3 regions of the Micromonospora sp. BS32 genome follow, and region 2 is predicted to be linked to each of the others. Evidence: riboswitches for the same ligand, from Rfam matches in the RefSeq annotation. Region 2 holds a riboswitch; each other region holds the start of a gene.
The links. A riboswitch is a leader RNA that binds a small molecule or an ion and turns the genes downstream of it on or off. The one in region 2 is predicted to bind cyclic di-AMP.
Positions count from the first base shown of each region.

Region 1: linked by a shared signal. The riboswitch ahead of AC5RWQ_RS15440 (C39 family peptidase) and the one ahead of AC5RWQ_RS26810 (transglycosylase family protein) in region 2 are both predicted to bind cyclic di-AMP.
Region 3: linked by a shared signal. The riboswitch ahead of AC5RWQ_RS11925 (coiled-coil domain-containing protein) and the one ahead of AC5RWQ_RS26810 (transglycosylase family protein) in region 2 are both predicted to bind cyclic di-AMP.

Region 1 covers NZ_JBSSHR010000008.1:241,553-245,753, forward strand. The annotation lists gene AC5RWQ_RS15430 (ABC transporter ATP-binding protein) at 1-486, shown strand, start outside; gene AC5RWQ_RS15435 (alpha/beta fold hydrolase) at 547-1,308, opposite strand; gene AC5RWQ_RS15440 (C39 family peptidase) at 1,409-2,248, opposite strand; cyclic di-AMP (ydaO/yuaA leader) riboswitch at 2,484-2,624, opposite strand; gene AC5RWQ_RS15445 (hypothetical protein) at 2,925-3,686, opposite strand; gene AC5RWQ_RS15450 (hypothetical protein) at 3,836-4,201, opposite strand, start outside.
Region 2 covers NZ_JBSSHR010000025.1:18,696-22,896, forward strand. The annotation lists gene nhaA (Na+/H+ antiporter NhaA) at 1-902, opposite strand, end outside; gene AC5RWQ_RS26810 (transglycosylase family protein) at 1,116-1,799, opposite strand; cyclic di-AMP (ydaO/yuaA leader) riboswitch at 1,798-1,971, opposite strand; gene AC5RWQ_RS26815 (hypothetical protein) at 2,113-2,829, opposite strand; gene htpG (molecular chaperone HtpG) at 3,043-4,201, opposite strand, start outside.
Region 3 covers NZ_JBSSHR010000006.1:89,001-93,201, forward strand. The annotation lists gene AC5RWQ_RS11915 (HelD family protein) at 1-856, shown strand, start outside; gene AC5RWQ_RS11920 (cation diffusion facilitator family transporter) at 951-1,865, shown strand; cyclic di-AMP (ydaO/yuaA leader) riboswitch at 2,020-2,150, shown strand; gene AC5RWQ_RS11925 (coiled-coil domain-containing protein) at 2,155-3,228, shown strand; gene AC5RWQ_RS11930 (hypothetical protein) at 3,341-3,847, shown strand; gene AC5RWQ_RS11935 (SRPBCC family protein) at 3,859-4,201, opposite strand, start outside.

The DNA.
Region 1 (4,201 bases), on a different contig from region 2:
GGCCAGCCGTCCCTGCTCGGGGTCAACGCCGCGCTGCTCAACGACCTCTCCGGCGAGCGCAACGTCACGCTGGGCTGCCTGGCGATGGGCATGTCGCCGGAGGAGGTGGCCCGCCGGGCGCCGGAGATCATCGAGTTCTCCGGGATCAACGAGCGGGGTGACTTCGCCAGCCTGCCGATGCGGACGTACTCCTCCGGCATGGCCGCCCGGCTGCGGTTCGCCATCGCGGCGGCCAAGAAGCACGACGTGCTGCTGATCGACGAGGCGCTGGCCACCGGCGACGAGGGCTTCCGCAAGCGCAGCGAGCAGCGGGTGCGCGAGCTGCGCGAGGGCGCCGGCACGGTGTTCCTGGTGAGCCACCAGCTCGCCTCGATCCGGGACACCTGCGAGCGGTCGATCTGGCTGGAGTCCGGCGTGATCCGGATGGACGGCCCGACCGACGAGGTGCTGAAGGCGTACGGCGAGTTCGCGAAGAGCAAGCGGTAGCGCCACCGCGCACGCCGGAACCGCGTCGTCCCCTCGGGGGCGGCGCGGTTCCGCGTCTCGTCAGAGGTAGCGGTCGAGCAGGGCCAGCACCGCCGCCGGGTCCTCCACGTGCGCGTTGTGCCCGAGGCCCGGCAGCGTGACCACGGGGACCCCGAGCGCCGCCAGCTGGTCGTCGCTGACCATCGGGTCGTGCTCGCCGCGGGCCAGCAGCACCGGGACGTCGGTGCCGGCGAGCAGGCCCGGCAGGTCCGGGGCGCCGACCGCGAAGGCGGCCGGGTCCATGGCCAGGCGCCACCGGCCGTCCTCGGCGCGCAGGCCGGCGTGGACCACCGGGTGGTCCGGGGCGAAGAGCCCACCGAGGCCGGCGACCCGCAGGTAGCGGCGGGCGGCCTCGTCCCGGGTGGCGAACCAGCTCACCGGCCGCTCGGCCAGCTCGCGCGTCTTGGCCAGCTCGGCCGGCGACCAGACCGCCTTGATGCCGAGCCCGACCACGGCGTCGACCAGCAGGCCCGCGTGCCGGGCGGCCAGCGCCAGCGCGACCACCCCGCCGAGCGAGTGCCCGAGAACCACCAGGCGCTCCCCCGACCGGCCGTCCGCCGACCCGCCGGCCGGGCCCAGCCCGGCGGCCACCCGCCCGGCGAGGCCGGTGAAGGAGTACCCGGGCAGCGGCGGCGACCAGCCGTGACCGGCCAGGTCCGGCGCGAGCCAGCGGCCCGGCCAGCGGTGCTCCAGCAGTGGCGCCCAGGGCAGCCAGACGTCGCCGGTGGCGCCCATCCCGTGCAGCAGCACCAGAACGCGCCGGGGACCCGATCCGTCGGTCATGGGGCGCAGTGTGCCATCGACGGGCACCGGCCCGCGAGACCCGGGAACGACGCCGGGCGCCGGCCCCCGAGGGGAGCCGGCGCCCGGAGTACGGCGCGGGTCAGGCGGAGTAGCCGCGGGTGGCGATCCAGTTCGCCAGGTCCACGGTGCTGATCCAGTACGCCGGCAGGCTCGGGTCGGCCGAGTCGGCGATCCGGACGGTACGACCGTCGTTCTTGTAGCCCACCACGGCGATGTAGTGGCCGCCGGGGAAGGAGTGCCAGCCGCCGTCGACGTCGGTGGCGGTGCCGGCCACGTTGGCCACCACGCCCCGCTTGTCGGTGATCGCCTTGACCACGTCGGCCTGGAGCCGGTCGATCTGCGCCGAGCTTGGGGTGCCCTCGAACATCCGGGTCCGGTACGGGTCGCCCTTCACCACGGCGTTGAGCACCCGGGTGGTGTCCTCCGCCGAGTTGGTGCCCATCTCGGTGGTGCCGAGCTGGACGGCCAGGTCGTCCTGGGTGCGGTCGATGCCGGTCGCGCTGAGCGCGTTGCGCACCGCCGCCGGGCCGCAGTTGTAGTAGGTGGTCTGGGCCTCGTAGTCGTAGCTGAGGACCTTCGACGACGGCGGCTTCGGCGCCGCGGTACGGGTCAGGTCCGGGTCCGCCGTCGCCTTGGCCTTGGCCTTGGCGGCGCTGGCCGACGGCGAGGCGCTCGCCGAGGGGCTGGCCGACGGGGTGGTGGCGACGCGCACCTCGCTGCGGGTGGCGACGTCGTTCAGGCGGGGGGCCGCCTCGGCCACGGCGGCCGAGGTCTGCTGCCGGACGGGGGCGTCGTCGGTGCCGGCGACCAGGGCCGCGGTCCCGGAGGCGAGCGCGAGGGCCGCGGCAGCGCCGGCGACGACCTGGTAGGGGCGCTCGGTGGTGAGGCGTCGCAACTGCCGCTTCATCTGGTGCTTCACGAGTGTTCCTCCACGGTGCGGGAGCGGGGGCGGGCGCACCGGATCGGCGCGTGGCGGTCGGCCAGGCGCGGGATCGGGTTCGGTGCGGGACCGCTCGGCGGGGGGACCGCCCGGTCGATGCCGGACGGCGAGGCGGATGCTGGGATCAGCGCGCGACCGCGCAGCGGACCGGCGACGGCACCCCGCTACCGAGGTGGGGGAACAACCGCGGAATGTTGTCGAACTGCACTAAGGGAACTCCTTCCGACACCGCCTACCGGGTTAGCTGACGGATTCGGGCGGGAAGAACGCCCTACCGCGGGCCGTGGCCCGCGGATTCACCCCAGAACTGCGTGGGTCCCCGGTTCGTGATCTCACGATTGAGCGGGTCGACGCGGCGTCGCCTCTTGCGATCGGAAACCGCACCGGACCGAGGCGACATTACTGGCGGGTCCACTCCCGGCCAAGCGCGCTGAACTGCTTAAACATGATCAGCGCGAGCAATTTCCGGTGCACTTCGGCACTGGCGTCGCTCGATGGGACAGTGCGCCATCCGGACGCGATGGGGCGACAATCGGACGTCGCTACCAGAATCACCGAGGACCGTCGGCGTCGATGTCACCGGCTGTTACCGGATGACCGGTTCGGCGTGGACGTGACCCGGCTCACCGAGTTTTGGGTAACAATTCGGCCCCGGTCAGCCCACCCGGGCCGGCCGCCAGCGCGCCGCGGTCGCCGTCGGCGCCACCACCGCCGTTGCCCGACGGGCCGGCACCCGGGCCGGCCGCAGCCGCTCGGTCGCCGCGTACGCCTCGGTGGCGAGCGCCCGCGCCGACTCGGCGGCCAGCTCCGCGTCCCGCCACGCTGACCGCTCCCGCTCGGTGGCCGACCGGTACGCCTCCCGGCGCCCCTCGCGGACCGCCCGGGCCAGCAGCACCTCCTGCTCAACCGGGTGCCGGCGCGGGTCCCAGCCGTCCCGATGCGCGAAGACGTCCCGCAGCTGGGTCAGGGACAGCTCACCCCGCCAGTGCGCGGCCACCGCTGCCTGGTGCAGCCAACGCTCCCGGCCGGCGTACTCGGCGGGCGTGCGCGGGGTACGCGGCGCCGGCAGCGCGCGGGCGCCGACGAAGCGCCGGGCGGCCTCCTCCGCCTCGTCGTACGCCGTCCAGGCCCGGTCGGCCTCCGCCTGAGCGGCCAGCCAGGCTTCCCGCCGACGGCGAGCCGTCTGCGCCGCGCCGGCCGCCGCGACGGCGACCTCGTCGGCGTACCGGCGCAGGTCGGCGACTTCCAGGACGGCGTCGCCGGCCGGCGGCTCGGCGGGCGCATCCTCGGTCGGGCGCTCCCGCTCGGGACGGGCGACGAGGACGGTGAGCACGGTCAGGGCGAGCACGAGCAGGGCGGACCAGATGGCGGCGGCGGTCGGGACCTCGATCAGGAACTGGTAGAGCACGGTGTTCATGGTCGGCACCTCACGGGGGCAGCTGCGAGAGAGGAGTCCACACGCGGCCGCGGAGCGGGACGCGGCCGTCGGGGCCGGGCCGTTGCCGGGCTGGTGCGGCGGTGAGGTTCGTGGCGGGGATGGTCGCGGGTCGGCGCTGGGCGCGGCGCTCAGCCGGGGGGTGCGCGCGGCCCCGCAGCGGCCGGGGAGAGCCCGGCGAGGGCCGGCACCGCCACGGTTGGTACACCCGGCGCGGCGGCCGACCGGTCCGCAGGCGCACCGGCCGGACCTGCGGGCGGCGCGAGGACCGGGTGCACGTCGCCGAGGCTGCGGTCGTGGGTCGGCGAGCCCACAGTGGCCGGAACGAGAGCGTCGGTCTGCCGCTGCCGCAGCTCACCGGCGAGGTAGCCCGGCCGGCCCGCCCAGGTGGTCGCCGTGCTCGTCGCGGGCACGAGAGCCGGGGCGCCGGGCGGACCCGCAGCCGGGAGCGCCGCCATCGGCGGCAGGGTCTCGGGGAGTGCGACGGTGTCGGGCAG
Region 2 (4,201 bases):
CCGATGGTCACCCCGGCGGAGAGGAACGCGAAGATCGGCACCGCGACGCCGGCGGAGAGCGGTCGGAACCGGTGCTCGAAGTGCTCGGCGAGCCCCGGCCCGGCGTCCGGGCCGCCGGCCGCCTCGCTGCGGATCACCGGGACGGTGAACGCGAGCAGGACGCCCGCGACGGTGGCGTGCACCCCCGACTCGTGCACCAGCACCCAGGTGACCGCCGCCAGCGGCAGCAGCAGCCACCAGGACCGCACCCGGCGCTGCACCAGCAGGGCGAACACGGCCAGCGGGACGAGCGCGGCCAGCAGCGGCGCGACCGACAGGCCCGAGGTGTAGAAGATGGCGATGATGACGATCGCCAGCAGGTCGTCCACGACGGCCAGGGTGAGCAGGAAGGTGCGCAGCGCCGAGGGCAGGAACCGGCCGACCACGGCCAGCACGGCGAGGGCGAAGGCGATGTCCGTCGCGGTCGGGATGGCCCACCCCTTCGCGGCGCCGCCCCCGGCGCCCGCCGCGATCAGGGTGAACAGCAGCGCGGGTACGGCCACCCCGCCGACCGCGGCCGCCACCGGCACCGCCGCCCGGCGGGGATCACGGAGATCACCGGCGACGAACTCGCGCTTGAGCTCCAACCCGGCGACGAAGAAGAAGGTCGCCAGCAGACCGTCCGCGGCCCAGGTGGCGAGGGTCAGGTCGAGGTGCAGGGCCGCCGGGCCGACCCGGAGGTCCCGCACCGACTGGTATCCGTCGGACCAGGGGGAGTTCGACCAGACCAGGGCGAGCAGCGCACCGGCGAGCAGCAGTGCCCCACCGACGGTCTCCTTGCGGAGAATGGCGGAGATGCGGCTGGTCTCGCCCCAGGAGCGGCGGGCGAACAGGTTGGCACGGCGCCGGTCGGCGTCGGTCACGGAAACTCCTCGTCGGCAGGGGTCGCGTCATCCATCGCCGACCAGACTTCCCGGCACACCAGGGTCAACCCTATCCGCCGCCGGGCGGGTGGTCGCCCAGTAGCCGGCATGCCGCCCGTCCAGGGGGTCGCCGCACGCGACGACGCCCGGCCGGGTGGATCCGGCCGGGCGTCGTCGTTCGCGCGGTGGTGCGCCCTCGGGGAGGGACGGGCGTCAGAGGCTGAGCTGCTGACCCGGGAAGATCAGGCCCGGGTCGGCGCCGACGACGCGCTTGTTGCGCTCGTACAGCGCCTGCCAGCCACCGGCGAGGTCCTTCGCGTCGGCGATCTCCGACAGGGTGTCACCCGCGCGCACCACGTACCTGTCCCCGCTGGACGCCGGGGCGCTACGCCGCTCGCTGCGGCTGCTGCGCCGCTGGTCGGACGACCGCTCCGACTTCGTGGTCGCCCGCTCGGTGCGCCGCTCGGACTTCTCCGACCGCTCGGACTTGCGCGACGACGACTTCTCCGAGGTGGAGTAGCTCTTCGTCGAGCCGCCCTTCTTGCCGCACACCGGCCAGGCGCCGATGCCCTGACCGTCGAGCACCTTCTCCGCGATCGCGATCTGCTCGCCCCGGCTGGCCAGGTCGGCGCGGGAGGCGTACTTCTTGCCGCCGTAGCCGGACCAGGTGCCCGCCGAGAACTGCAGGCCACCGTAGTAGCCGTTGCCGGTGTTGATGTGCCAGTTGCCGCCGGACTCGCACTGGGCGATCGCGTCCCAGTTGACGCTGGCGGCGCTCGCCGGGGCGGCCGGCGCCAGGACCGCGGCGACGCCGGTGACGGCGCCGACGGCGAGCGTGCCGACGGCGACGCGGCGCGAGCTGACCCGTCGGTGACGGGCGGTGTGTGCAGTTGACATCTGTGCTCCTCCACGCCGACGAGGTGAGCTGTCGGGTTCGGGCCGAGGAGCCCGGCCGCCGCAGGCGGCTTCACCCCGAGGTGACGTGCACCGAGGAACGTGTGGGTCCCCCGCTCCATGCCCAGCTGACAAGGTCCCACCGTCGGCGGCATGGATTAGGCGTTACCGACCGTGGTGTCCGCGAAGGCGGACCGGATCGACGTTAGGAGGCGTTTCGGCGATTTGCCCACTTCTTGTGAAGTTCTTCACCCGGTCAGGCGAGGGCCGGCTCTCTCCACTTGCGCCATCGCCACGAGGTCGGACAATGCCCTGCTCAGTGCGGCGAGCGCTGGCCCTGACCGGCGGCTGCCGTCCGCCCCGAGCAGGTGAGCTCCCCCGGCTGGAGCTGCACCCGGCTGGGACTCCAGACCTCCACCCGGTCACCCACCACTCTGGCCAACAGGCAGCTACCCCGCCGGTCCGCGCGCAGCGCCAGCCCCACGCTGCCGCCGTACGACGCGACGTCCCGGCGGACCCGGGGGTCGAGGCGGAGCCGGTCGAGGTACGCGCCGACGGACGCCTCGGTCGCCGCAGACCCGGTGGGCAGTTCCCGGCGCAGCCGCTCGGTGAGGTCGGGCGGAAGCGTGGCGGCCGGCCGAGGGGTCACCGGTGGGGTCCTCGGGCAGTCCACCTCGGTCACCGGCTCCATCCCCTCGGCCCGGTACGCCAGCCGGTAGCAGAGCGTCACCTCGGCGTGCCCGCTGTCCGACCCGGACCAGTCGGTCGTGGTGGCCTCGCCGTGCGTACGCACCACCATCGACACACCGCCGGCCCGGTCGGTGCCGTCCAGCGCCATCAGCTCCAGCTCCGGACGCCCCTGCACGGCTCGGCCGAACTCGTCGACCTCCCAGAGTCGCCCCCGCTCGATCGCGGCGGTCAGCTCGTCCAGTCGCCCGCGCGCCTCCCGCCGGGCCAGCGTCTCCGCGTCATCTACCTCGGCCCAGCCGCAGCCGGCGAGCAGCGCCGCCGCGAGCAGTGTTCCCGCGGCCACGGCCGCCCCTCGCCCCGTCACCCCCCGCATGACCGCATTCTGCCGCCCGGCCGCCACCGACACCGTCCGGCGTGGGCCTCGGACTGACCGTTTCCGGACAGCAGGACGGCGGCGCCGCCGACCGACACCAGCCCGCCCGGCGCCGCGATGGGCGCCCGGGTGAGCTTTTGAGCGCGGCCCCGACCGGGCGGACGCCCGGTCGGGGCCGTCGCGTCAGAGGGCGCGGGCCAGCCGGTCGGCGAGGACCCGGGCGAACCGGGCCGGGTCGGCCAGGTCGCCGCCCTCGGCCAGCAGCGCCATGCCGTACAGCAGCTCGGCGGTCTCGGTCAGCGCCGCGCTGTCGTCGCCCCGCTCGTGCGCGGCGCGCAGCCCGGTGACGAGCGGGTGGGTCGGGTTGAGCTCCAGGATCCGCTTGACCTGCGGCAGCTCCTGACCCATCGCGCGGTACATCTTCTCCAGCGTCGGGGTGATGTCGTGGGCGTCGCCGACGACGCAGGCCGGTGAGGTGGTCAGCCGGGAGGAGAGCCGGACCTCCTTGACGCTGTCGGCGAGCGCCTCGCCGAGGAAGGTGAGCAGGGCGGCGTACTCCTTGGCGCGCTGCTCCCGCTCGGCGGTGTCGGCACCCTCCGCCGCGGCGTCGAGGTCGACCTGGCCCTTGGCGATGGAGCGCAGCGGCCGGCCGTCGAACTGGCCGACCCGCTCCACCCAGACCTCGTCGACCGGGTCGGTGAGGAGCAGGACCTCGTACCCCCGGGCCCGGAACGCCTCCATGTGCGGCGAGTTCTCCAGCGTCGCCCGGGTCTCCCCGGTGGCGTAGTAGATCTCGCTCTGGCCCTCCTTCATCCGCGCGACGTAGTCGTGCAGGGTGGTCAGCTCGGCGGGGTCGTGGGTGGACGCGACGGAGACGACGTCGAGGATCGCCTCGGTGTTGTCCGGGTCCTCCAGCAGCCCCTCCTTGACCACCCGGCCGAACTCCGCCCAGAAGGTCCGGTAGCGCTCGGCGTGCGCGGTGCGCAGCTCCTTCACGGTGGCGAGGACCTTGCGGACCAGCCGCCGGCGGACGATCTGGATCTGCCGGTCCTGCTGCAGGATCTCCCGGGAGATGTTCAGCGACAGGTCGTGCGCGTCCACCACGCCCTTGACGAAGCGCAGGTAGTTCGGCATCAGCGCGGCGCAGTCGTCCATCACGAAGACGCGCTTGACGTAGAGCTGCACCCCGCGCCGGCCGTCGGCCATGAAGAGGTCGAAGGGGGCGTGCGCGGGGATGAAGAGCAACGCCTCGTACTCGAAGACGCCCTCGCCCCGCATGTGGATGGTCTCCAGCGGGTCGGTCCAGTCGTGGGCGACGTGCCGGTAGAAGTCGCGGTACTCC
Region 3 (4,201 bases), on a different contig from region 2:
CCTGCTCGGCGAGGCGTACCGGACGCTGGACACCGAGGGGCTCACGGTGGCCGACATCGCCCTGCTGGACGAGCTGGACGCGATGCTGGGCAAGCCGGTGCGGCCGGCGAAGCAGAAGCGCGACCCGTTCCAGCTGGCGGGCGGGGTCCGGGAGCTGAGCACCTTCGGCGACCGACAGCGTGCCGCCCGGGCGGCGGCCCGGGAACGTCCGGAGGACTACCGCGACTACGCGCACGTGGTGGTGGACGAGTCGCAGGACGTCTCGCCGATGCAGTGGCGGATGGTCGGCCGGCGGGGCCGGCTGGCGTCCTGGACGGTGGTCGGCGACCCGGCGCAGACCGCGTGGTCGGGCGACCCGGCGGAGCTGGACCGGGCCCGCGACCAGGCACTCGGCCGCCGCCGGCGGCACCGGTTCGTGCTCACCACCAACTACCGCAACTCCGCGGAGATCTTCGCGGTGGCGGCGGCGGAGATCCGTCGGCTGCACCCGGACCTGGCGCTGCCGACGGCGGTCCGCTCCACCGGGGTCGATCCGGTCGCGCTGACCGTCCCGGCGGCGGAGCTGGCAGCCGCGACCGTGGAGGCGGTGGAGACGCTGCTCGCCGAGGTCGAGGGGACGGTCGGGGTGATCACTCCGGTGCCGCGCCGGGACGAGGTGGCCGGCTGGCTCGCCGACGGTACGGGCGCCGGCCGGCTCCAGGTGGTGACGAGCCTCCAGGCCAAGGGCATGGAGTACGACGGTGTGGTGCTGGTCTGCCCCAGCGAGATCCGCGCGGAGCCCTCCGGCGTGCGCACCCTCTACGTGGCCCTCTCCCGCGCCACGCAACGCCTGACCACCCTCGACCCCACTCCCTGACCCCCACCACCCCACCCCCGAGCGGGTGGGTTGGATATATAGCGATGTGAGCATAGGTTGGGTCGGGTGCGCGGCGGGGACGGAAGGTGTGGGCGTGGGCGGAGGGCATGACCACAGCGGGGCGGTCACCAACGCCGCGCAGCGGCACCGGGGGCGACTCTGGGCGGCCTTCGGGCTGCTCGCCGCGCTCATGGTGGTCGAGGCGGTCACCGCCTTCGGCACCGGTTCGCTGGCCCTGCTCTCCGACGCCGGGCACATGTTCACCGACGTGCTCGGCATCGGGATGGCCCTGGCCGCCATCACCGCCACCCGGCTCGCCGACCGAGACCCCCAGCGCACCTTCGGGCTCTACCGGCTGGAGGTGCTCGCCGCGCTGGCCAACGCCGTGCTGCTCAGCGGGGTCGCGGTCTACGTCCTGATCGAGGCGGTACGCCGGTTCGGCAATCCGCCCGAGGTGGTCACCGGCCCGATGCTCGCGGTGGCGCTGCTCGGCCTGCTCGCCAACGTCGCCGCGTTCGCCCTGCTCCGCCCGGGCGCCAAGGAGAGCCTCAACCTGCGCGGGGCGTACCTGGAGGTGGTCGGGGACCTGCTCGGCTCGCTCGGCGTGATCGGCGCGGCGCTGCTCATCGCCGGCACCGGCTGGTGGTGGGCCGACCCGGCGGTGGCCGTGGCGATCGGCGTGTTCATCCTCCCCCGCACGTGGCGGCTCGGCCGGGCGGCGGTGCGCATCCTGGTCCAGGCCGCGCCGGAGCACCTCCAGGTGACCGCGGTGCACGATCGGCTGACCGCCGTCCCCGGCGTGGCCGAGGTGCACGACCTGCACGTCTGGACGCTCACCTCCGGCATGGACGTGGCCTCCGCCCACCTGACCACCATCCCGGGCGCCGAGGTCGGGACGGTGCTCGCCGCCGCCCGCAGCGCCCTGCACGAGGACTTCCACATCGAGCACGCCACCCTGCAGATCGAGCCGGGCGCGTCGCCCGGCGGCTGCGGGCCGTCGCACTGGTAGTTAGCGGCTCCTTAAGAAATCCACCCCATTTATCCTCTTGTCCCTCCTTCAACAGGTTTCCCTCGCGTACCGTCAGTCACGAAACGGGCGGGTGTCACACCCGTACCGGTAGGCTCGGTCCCGGCCTCCGCCCGGCGGCGCCCATCGGTGCCGGCGGTGGCCGTCGCCTAATCGCCCTCGAGGCGAGCCGGGGAACCATGTTCGTGGGGTGCATCCGCGTCAGCGGTAGGGATCTTCCGTCCCGAACCCGTCAGCTAACCCGGTCGGCGGCTGACGGAAGGACATGTGCATGCACGTACGACGCACCACCGCGCGGCTGCTGGCCGCGGTCGCCGCGACGCTCGCCCTGGGCGTGTCGTCCGCGCCGGTCGCCACGCCGGCCGTGGCCGCACCCAGCACCGCCCGGCTCGCCGCCCCCGGCGACGACGACGAGGGCGGCAGCCCCGAGCTGCGGGCCCAGCTCGACGCGGCCAGCAAGGGCTGGCTCGACGCCCGGGCCGCGCTGGACCGCTCCACCAAACGGCAGCAGGCGCTCACCGCCCAGCTCAAGACTGTCGAGGCGGAACTGGGCGTGCGCAACGGCAAGGTCAGCGAGATCGCCGGCGTGGCGTACCGGACGGGCCGCCTCGGGCCGGTCTCGGCGCTGCTCAGCAGCTCCTCCCCGGAGGGCTTCCTGGACCGGGCCGCGGCGCTGGAGACGGTCGCCGCCAACGAGGACCGGGAACTGCGCAACCTCATCCGGACCCGGGACGAGGCCACCCGGACGCGCGCCGCGATCGACCGCGAAGTCATCGAGGAGCGCCGCCAGGTCACCGTGATGGCCAAGCGCAAGCAGCAGGCCGAGCGGGCGCTCGAGGTCGCCGCCGCCCAGAAGCCCGACCCGCCCGCCGCCGCCGACAGTGGCGGGTCCACCTCGGGTACGTCCACCGCGAACGCCAAGCCGGCGACCCGCAACCCCGACGGCTCCTGGCCGCCGGAGTCGTGCAGCATCGACGACCCGACGCCCGCCGACGGCTGCATCACCCCGCGGATGCTCAACGCGCTCCAGCAGGCCCAGGCCGCCGGCTTCAAGAGGTACGTCTCCTGCTACCGGCCCAGTGGCTCCGGCGAGCACCCCAAGGGGCGGGCCTGTGACTTCGCCGCCCAGGTCAGCGGCTTCGGCGGGGACGCCACCGGCGGCGACAGGACGTACGGCAACAACCTGGCCGCGTACTTCATCCGCAACGCCGACCGGCTCGGTGTGCTCTACGTGATCTGGTACCGGCAGATCTGGCTGCCCAGCAGCGGCTGGAAGTCGTACAGCGGGGCGGGCGGGGACCCGTCCAGCGACCACACCAACCACGTGCACCTGTCGGTGTACTGACCCGGGTACGCCGGTGGCCCGCCCCGGGCCACCGGCGTACGTCCCCGGCCGTACGCCGGATGTCGTCGCCCGGCCCACGACGGGCCGCTCCCGGCCGACGAGCATCGGGGACATGGCCAGACTCTCCCCCGACGCCCGCAAGACCCTGCTCACCCTGCACCTGGTGACCTCGCTGGGCTGGCTCGGCGCCGACCTGGTGCTGCTGACCCTCGGCGTCGCCGGGCTGCGGGGGGCCGACCCGGAGGTGGTCTACCCGGCGGCCGCGCTGCTCGTCACCTGGCTCTTCGCGCCGCTGAGCGTGCTGGTCTGGCTGGTCGGCGTGGCCAGCGCGCTGCTCACCCCGTGGGGGCTGCTCCGGCACCGGTGGGTGCTGGTCAAGCTCGCGGTGACCACGGTGATGCTGGGCCTGGTGCTGTTCCAGCTCACGCCGCGCATCCAGGCCGCCGCCGCTCCGGACGCCACCGCGCACCTGCGGGCCGACGTGGTGATCGCCCCGAGCGTCTCCACCGTCCTACTGGTCGCGCTGACCGTGATCTCCACCTGGAAGCCGTGGGGACGCACCCGCCGCGGTGTCACGGCCCGCCGGACACCGGTGGCGGCCGCCGCGGGCCGTCGCTGACCGGGGTGTGGTCAGCCGGTGGCCGGGCCGCCGCCGGCCTCCCTGCCCAGGACCGCGCCGAGCCGGCTGGCCAGCCCCAGGTGGGCGGCCCGGGCCTGGCGGAAGGCGTACCCGAACAGCGGCGCGGGCGCCGCCAGGGTGATCTCCACGTCGATCCGCAGCACGCCGGCCTCCTCCCGGAGCCGGGTGTGGTTGCGTACGGTCGTGCCGGGCTGCTGGCGGGCCACCGTGACGATCTCGTTGTCGGTCACCACCAGGACGTCGGCCTGGTAGGTGACCGGGAAGCGCAGCGGACCCACCTCCAGCCGGTCGGTGATCGCGTAGCTGGCCCGGGCGCCCGGGCGGGGCGGCAAC